DNA from 2 places in the Pantoea sp. X-Soil-TKNS-1280 genome. Region 1 is predicted to be linked to the other one. Evidence: predicted binding sites of a transcription regulator. Region 1 holds the regulator's gene; the other holds the start of a gene.

The links. Region 1 encodes PhoB, which activates phosphate uptake and scavenging genes when phosphate is short. Its sites were predicted from a motif close to CTGTCATAAAACTGNCNNAT; they were not measured.
Region 2: uvrB (excinuclease ABC subunit UvrB) is a predicted target of PhoB. The motif match lies at 1,495-1,514, and genes of this name have one in related genera.

Annotation. Positions count from the first base shown of each region.
Region 1 covers NZ_AP035962.1:1,052,519-1,055,944, forward strand. Annotated here, with positions in the region: gene sbcD (exonuclease subunit SbcD) at 1-299, opposite strand, end outside; gene AC6I8X_RS04800 (hypothetical protein) at 478-1,368, shown strand; gene phoB (phosphate response regulator transcription factor PhoB) at 1,633-2,322, shown strand; gene phoR (phosphate regulon sensor histidine kinase PhoR) at 2,337-3,426, shown strand, end outside.
Region 2 covers NZ_AP035962.1:1,330,670-1,334,095, reverse strand. Annotated here, with positions in the region: gene uvrB (excinuclease ABC subunit UvrB) at 1-1,273, opposite strand, end outside; gene AC6I8X_RS06255 (ABC transporter ATP-binding protein) at 2,170-2,886, shown strand; gene bioD (dethiobiotin synthase) at 2,964-3,426, opposite strand, start outside.

The DNA of each region.
Region 1 (3,426 bases):
AGGCAGGCGAGCAGTTCACGGGATTCATTTAGCGTGGCTACCGAATCATGGTTACCGGCCAGCACAATCAGCTGGCAACCGCTGGCCTGTAAGGCCACCACAAAGCGGTTAAACATTTCACGCGCGTAACTCGGGGGTGAACCGGTATCAAACAGGTCACCGGCGATAATCAGTGCATCCACCTGATGCAGCTCAATTTGCTGGCGCAGCCAGTCGAGAAAGGCCTGATGTTCCGCCGCACGACTTTTGCTGTAAAAGAACTGGCCCAGATGCCAGTCCGCCGTATGAATGATGCGCATGGATGCTCCCTGCCAGATTTCGCGTTGGGCGATTATATACGGATGGGACTGCCACTGACATGCGTATTAGCCGATCAAATGTGCCGGAAAAATCATCAATTCCTCAGAAGTTAACTATTCAGCGCGGAAAAATATCAGAGGTGAAATAAAGGCTCACTGATAACGTAAGGAGATAAATATGTTTCCTGTTAACCGTAGCGAATCTGTAACCTCCACCTCCGCCATGGGTTCAGCACCCGATAGCCATGCTTTAGCTTCTGCGGCCGGGGACAATATTGTCGTGGTGGCGAATTCAGCACAGCGTATGGCTTCTGCGACCTCTCAATACGACACAGAAGCGCCCGTCACAATGGGGCCTGAAGAGTATGAAAAACTGATTTACGGCAGGGCAACGGGAAGAACATCGTCCTTATTGCCTTTCGGGGCCGGTGTCGTTCCTGCGGGTGATACTGCTGAGCTTTTCGCAACGTTTGTTACTACCAGAGGAAGAACGGTAGACGATGATGCGGTGGTTTATAACCGTGCTCCAGGTTGGGTTTTTATCGCCCATCCTCCTGTTGTTGGCCCCTCTCCGGCCTATTTAGCCTCGTTGCGGGAAGATTTCTTAGCGATGGTGCTGAACCCCGATTTTAATTATCGCGCTGAAAACTGCCTGCCGAACTACGGGGTAATGACAACAATATCAATGCCCTATGTTGAGGGTGCCGAACCCGGGAGTGCGCGCGCGCATTTCTTTTATCTTGATGCCTTCCGACCAAAAGATGTGAGCGCTTTCCTGCGCGATTTTTTCGATGCCATTATTTCCGCCAGCCAGAAAGTCACAACCCACGATGAAGCCATGGCTATAACGACCCTGATGAGTATGAATTATTACTGGGACCAGGCGGACGTCCCACCGGTATTTGCGGGTGATATTACGCAGGATGAGTTTATCAGCATGCGTGATCAGCTGCTGGCAACGGATAAGTTCTCTGCGCTGAAAGCACAGATGGCGGAAAAAGCGAAATCCTGCGAGAAGATGGAAGAATTAGTACGCCAGATGGATCTGAATGACCATCCTGAGGTATAAAATACGTCATTAACCCAGCTCTGGGGTAGCACCCTGCTGAGGGGCCGGGAAGGTCCACTTCCCTGCCTGGAAAAAATCATTTTTTCTTAATAGTTACCTGAGAAGCATATTCGTATGCTACCCGCCAAAAATCCTGTTTCTGCTGTCACATTTCTGTTTTTATACTCCAGAGCACCCGTTGGTTTTTTCATAAAAGTGTCATAAAACTGACGCATAATGACGCCGCAAATCTCAGTGACAGCCGTCATATCAGCAGGAGTAATAATGGCTAAGCGCATTTTGGTTGTGGAAGACGAAGCTCCCATCCGTGAAATGTTATGTTTCGTGCTGGAACAGAACGATTACCAGCCGATTGAGGCGGAAGATTATGACAGCGCAGTAGGGAAGCTGATTGAACCCTGGCCAGATTTGATTTTGCTGGACTGGATGTTACCCGGAGGTAGCGGTATCCAGTTTATCAAACACCTGAAGCGTGAAGCCATGACGCGGGATATCCCGGTGATGATGCTGACAGCGCGTGGTGAAGAGGAAGATCGCGTACGTGGTCTGGAAGTGGGCGCGGATGATTACATCACCAAACCTTTCTCCCCCAAAGAACTGATGGCCCGTATCAAAGCGGTGATGCGCCGTATTTCACCGATGGCAGTGGAAGAAGTGATTGAGATGCAGGGGCTGAGCCTCGACCCATCATCGCATCGCGTGATGTCAGAGACCACGCCACTGGAGATGGGGCCGACCGAGTATAAACTGCTGCACTTCTTTATGACGCACCCGGAACGCGTTTACAGCCGCGAACAGCTGCTGAACCATGTCTGGGGCACCAATGTGTATGTCGAAGATCGTACTGTCGATGTGCATATCCGTCGTTTACGTAAAGCGCTGGAGGTCTCCGGCCACGACCGCATGGTACAAACCGTACGTGGAACAGGGTATCGTTTCTCTGCCCGCTACTAAACGGAGTTTATACCGTGCTGGAACGACTCTCCTGGAAGAGATTATTGACCGAGCTGGTGCTGGCTTGTCTGCCGGCACTGATTCTCGGTTTGCTGTTTGGTTATCTTCCCTGGCTGCTGCTGGCTTCGGTACTGGGTGTGCTGTTATGGCACTTCTGGAACCTGATGCGGCTGTCGCACTGGCTGTGGGTTGATCGATCCATGACGCCACCCGGCGGGCGTGCCAGTTGGGAACCGTTGTTTTACGGTCTGTATCAAATGCAGTTGCGTAACCGCCGCCGCCGCCGCGAGTTAGGCAATCTGATCAAGCGTTTTCGCAGTGGTGCAGAATCGCTGCCGGATGCGGTGGTTCTGACCACGGAAGAGGGGGCTATTTTCTGGTGTAACGGTCTGGCACAGCAGCATCTCGGTCTGCGCTGGCCGGAAGATAACGGCCAGAACATCCTCAACCTGCTGCGTTATCCTGAGTTCTCCCGCTATATTCGCCAGCGTGATTTCAACAAGCCCCTGACACTGGTGCTGAATAATCAGCATCATATGGAGTTTCGCGTGATGCCTTACAGCGAAGGCCAGTGGCTGATGGTGGCGCGCGATGTCACGCAAATGCACCAGCTGGAAGGCGCACGACGTAGCTTCTTTGCCAACGTGAGCCATGAACTGCGCACGCCGCTCACCGTGTTGCAGGGCTACCTTGAAATGATGAACGATTCGGTAATGAACGAACGTTCGCGCAATAAAGCGTTGCAAACCATGCAGGAGCAAACCCGGCGTATGGATAGCCTGGTGAAACAACTGCTGACGCTTTCGCGCATTGAGGCCGCTCCCGCCATTGATCTGAAAGAGACCGTTGATGTGCCAACCATGCTGCTGCTGTTGCAGCGTGAGGCGGAGACCCTCAGCCAGGGACGACACGAGATTCACTTCCACACTGACCCGCACCTCAAAGTGCTCGGCAATGATGAGCAACTGCGTAGCGCAATCTCCAATCTGGTGTACAACGCGGTGAACCATACACCGGAAGGTACGCGGATTGATATCAGCTGGCTGCGGAGTAAGCAGGGTGCGGAGTTTAAGGTGTGCGATAACGGGCCGGGTATCAGTGCTG
Region 2 (3,426 bases), 280 kb from region 1:
CTTCGAGGATCGGATCGAGCAGGCCGGTCGGACGCACCACCTGATCAATCACTTCATTACCGGATTTCTCCAGCTCGTAGTTACCCGGCGTGGCCGAGACATAGATGGTTTGCGGGGCCAGCGCTTCAAATTCTTCAAAGCGTAGCGGACGGTTATCCAGCGCTGACGGCAGGCGAAAGCCATATTCCACCAGCGTCTCTTTACGCGCGCGGTCACCGCGATACATGCCACCAATCTGCGGAATGGTGACGTGGGATTCATCAACCACCAGCAGACCATCGGCCGGGAGGTAGTCAAACAGTGTTGGCGGTGGCTCGCCCGGCCCACGTCCGGAGAGATAGCGCGAATAGTTTTCGATACCGGAGCAGTAACCCAGCTCGTTCATCATCTCGAGGTCAAACTGGGTACGCTGGGTAATGCGCTGTTCTTCCAGTAATTTATTGTTTTCCAGCAGCACCTGACGGCGTACCACCAGCTCCTTTTTGATCTCTTCCATGGATTGCAGGATGCGTTCGCGCGGTGTGACATAGTGGGTTTTAGGATAGACGGTAAAACGCGGCACCACCGAAACCACCTGGCCGGTGAGCGGGTCAAACAGTGACAGCCGCTCCACTTCTTCATCAAACAGCTCCACGCGCAGCGCGATATCGTCAGATTCGGCCGGGAAGACATCAATCACCTCGCCGCGCACGCGGAAGGTGCCACGCTGGAACACCTGGTCGTTGCGGCTATATTGCAACTCCGCCAGGCGACGCAGAATACTGCGTTGATCAATGATCATGCCGCGCGTCAGATGCAGCATCATTTTCAGGTAAAGATCGGGATCGCCCAGGCCGTAGATCGCCGAAACCGACGCCACCACAATCACGTCACGCCGTTCCAGCAGCGCCTTGGTGGCAGACAGACGCATCTGCTCAATATGCTCATTCACCGACGCATCTTTTTCTATAAAGGTGTCGGAGCTGGGCACATAAGCTTCTGGCTGATAGTAGTCGTAGTAGGAGACGAAAAACTCCACCGCGTTATCCGGGAAGAACTCCTTCATCTCGCCGTAAAGCTGAGCCGCCAGCGTCTTGTTAGGAGCCAGTACCATGGTAGGCCGGTTAAGATCGGCAATCACATTGGCCACGGTAAAGGTTTTTCCCGAACCGGTCACCCCCAGCAGCGTCTGATGCGCCAGGCCATCCTCCAGCCCCTCTTCCAGACGACGAATGGCCTCAGGCTGGTCCCCTGATGGTTTAAAAGCGGAGTTGAGTTTAAAGGCTTTACTCATGGTTTTGCGGTTCCTGCTGGAGAAGTCGGCGGGCAGGCTGCTAATTCTACTCTGCCAGCGCGAATTTGCCAGTAAAAAATACTGGATATATTTACATATATGCTGCACGATTACGGGGAGGCGTGGCGACTCGCCACAGTGCAATTTTAACAACGACAGGTAACACCTTGTGGTACAAGGTTATCCCCAGAAAGGAGATGCTTTTAACATTTGTCAATAGAGCGTCATAAAATTGCAGTCTGATGACGAGCAAGATAATTCTCAGGCTTGATTTTAACTAACATGTTGATTTATTAGAAAATCACTAAAAAGCCCAGTTTCTCAGCATAATGTATGCAGGCCGCGTATTTCCTCGCTTGCGCTCTGTTTTCAGTCTCTAATGCACAAGGTTATCCACAGGAATAGTGGATAACTGATGGCAGCCCCGCCCCCATCGCCTGTGCATAATTTTCTCCGGCTTGTCCTGACGTGCGAAAAAATTTTTTTTTGCGTTTATTTTTCTCACAACCCGCGCGGCATTAACTATTCTTTTTCCGTGCTGAGGGGGTCTGCTGGATGAAATTTCCAGTAAATAAGGCCACTTATTCCTGCCGGTTCTGCCTTATGCCAGATCGGCTGCACCAGAATCGTTAAGCATTCAGCACCGCTAAAGTGCAGCCTTTTTATCACTCCGTGGAATTGTTAAGCGTTACTCAACTTTTAAGCCTGATTTTTGCCCGCCATTGATGCATTTTTCATCGCATTGGCAACCTGGCCTGAGAATTGCAGGTTTATCGATAGAGCATTTGTAACAACTCACTGATGGTGAGAGTGGCAATGATGAATCGTGTTTGACTGTTTGCCAGACGACACAGAGCGGAAGCATTCAGGCTAATTATCTGGAAGGAGAATGTCAGATGCTGAGTTTACGTTCGGTGAATCAGTTTTACGGTCAAAACCATATTCTGTGGGATGTGGATCTGGATCTGCCGCCCGGCACCTGCACTGGCGTGCTGGGGAGTCCAGGGATGGGGAAAACCACGCTGGTCAACTGCATTATGGGGCGGCTGCCAATCAACAGCGGCTCGATGACATGGCAGGAAGATGGCTCGCCCCCCGAAGACTTATTGCTGCAACCGGCGGAGCAACGTGCACGCATGGGCATTGGCTATGTGCCTCAGGGACGTCATATTTTCTCGCAGATGAGCGTGGAAGATAACCTGCTGATTGCGTTGATGGCGGCGCAGGATGAGCGCAGCCGCGCTATCCCGGAAATGGTGTTTGATTTGTTCCCGGCGCTCTACTCACTGCGTCACCAGCGCAGTGGCGAGCTGCCGATGGATCAACAGCAGCAGCTGGCTTTGGCACGTGCCCTGGTGCTGCAACCGAAGCTGTTAATCCTCGACGAACCCACTGAAGGGATGTCACCCTGGCTCGAAGAGGAGATGGGCAACTTAATCCGCCGTCTGAACCGTGATTATGGCCTGACCATCCTGCTGCTGGAGCAACACGTCTCCTTTATTCGCCGCGTCGCTGACTACTTTCTGCTGCTGCATCGGGGTCGTAATGTGGCACAGGGCAAAGTGGCACAGCTGGATGATGTCACCATCAACAAATGGCTGACGGTGACCTGATAATGCCGGTTATTTTTGGCACAAACCGTAGCGGCGCAATTTATTGCGCCATGACAGCCGCGCGATAAATCGCGCCGCTACGGCAGCGTCAGGAAACGTCCGCACTCTGCCTGCTGAGCGTCATCCGTCAGGTATGGAATTTCGCCCAGGCAGGGTGCATCAATACGCTGACGCAGGGTTGCCAGATACTCATGGTGACGTTTGCCTGGTGGCTGAATATCATTAGCGATCCAGCCGGCCAGCGATAAACCACTGGCGCGCACGGCTGCGGCTGTCAGCATCGCATGGTTGATGCAGCCCAGTTTGATTCCGACCACCAGAATGACCGGCAGTTGTTCAGCGATCACCCAGTCGGCATAAGTCTGGGTGGCGGACAACGGGGTAAACCAGCCGCCTGCCCCCTCTACCAGCACCCATTCAGCCTGCTGTTCCAGCTGGCGCAATCCCGCTGACAGCTGAGTGAATTCGATGGGTCGCCCCTCTTCCGCACTGACGATATGCGGCGACGTTGGCTCGATAAAGGCCAGCGGATTGACCTGC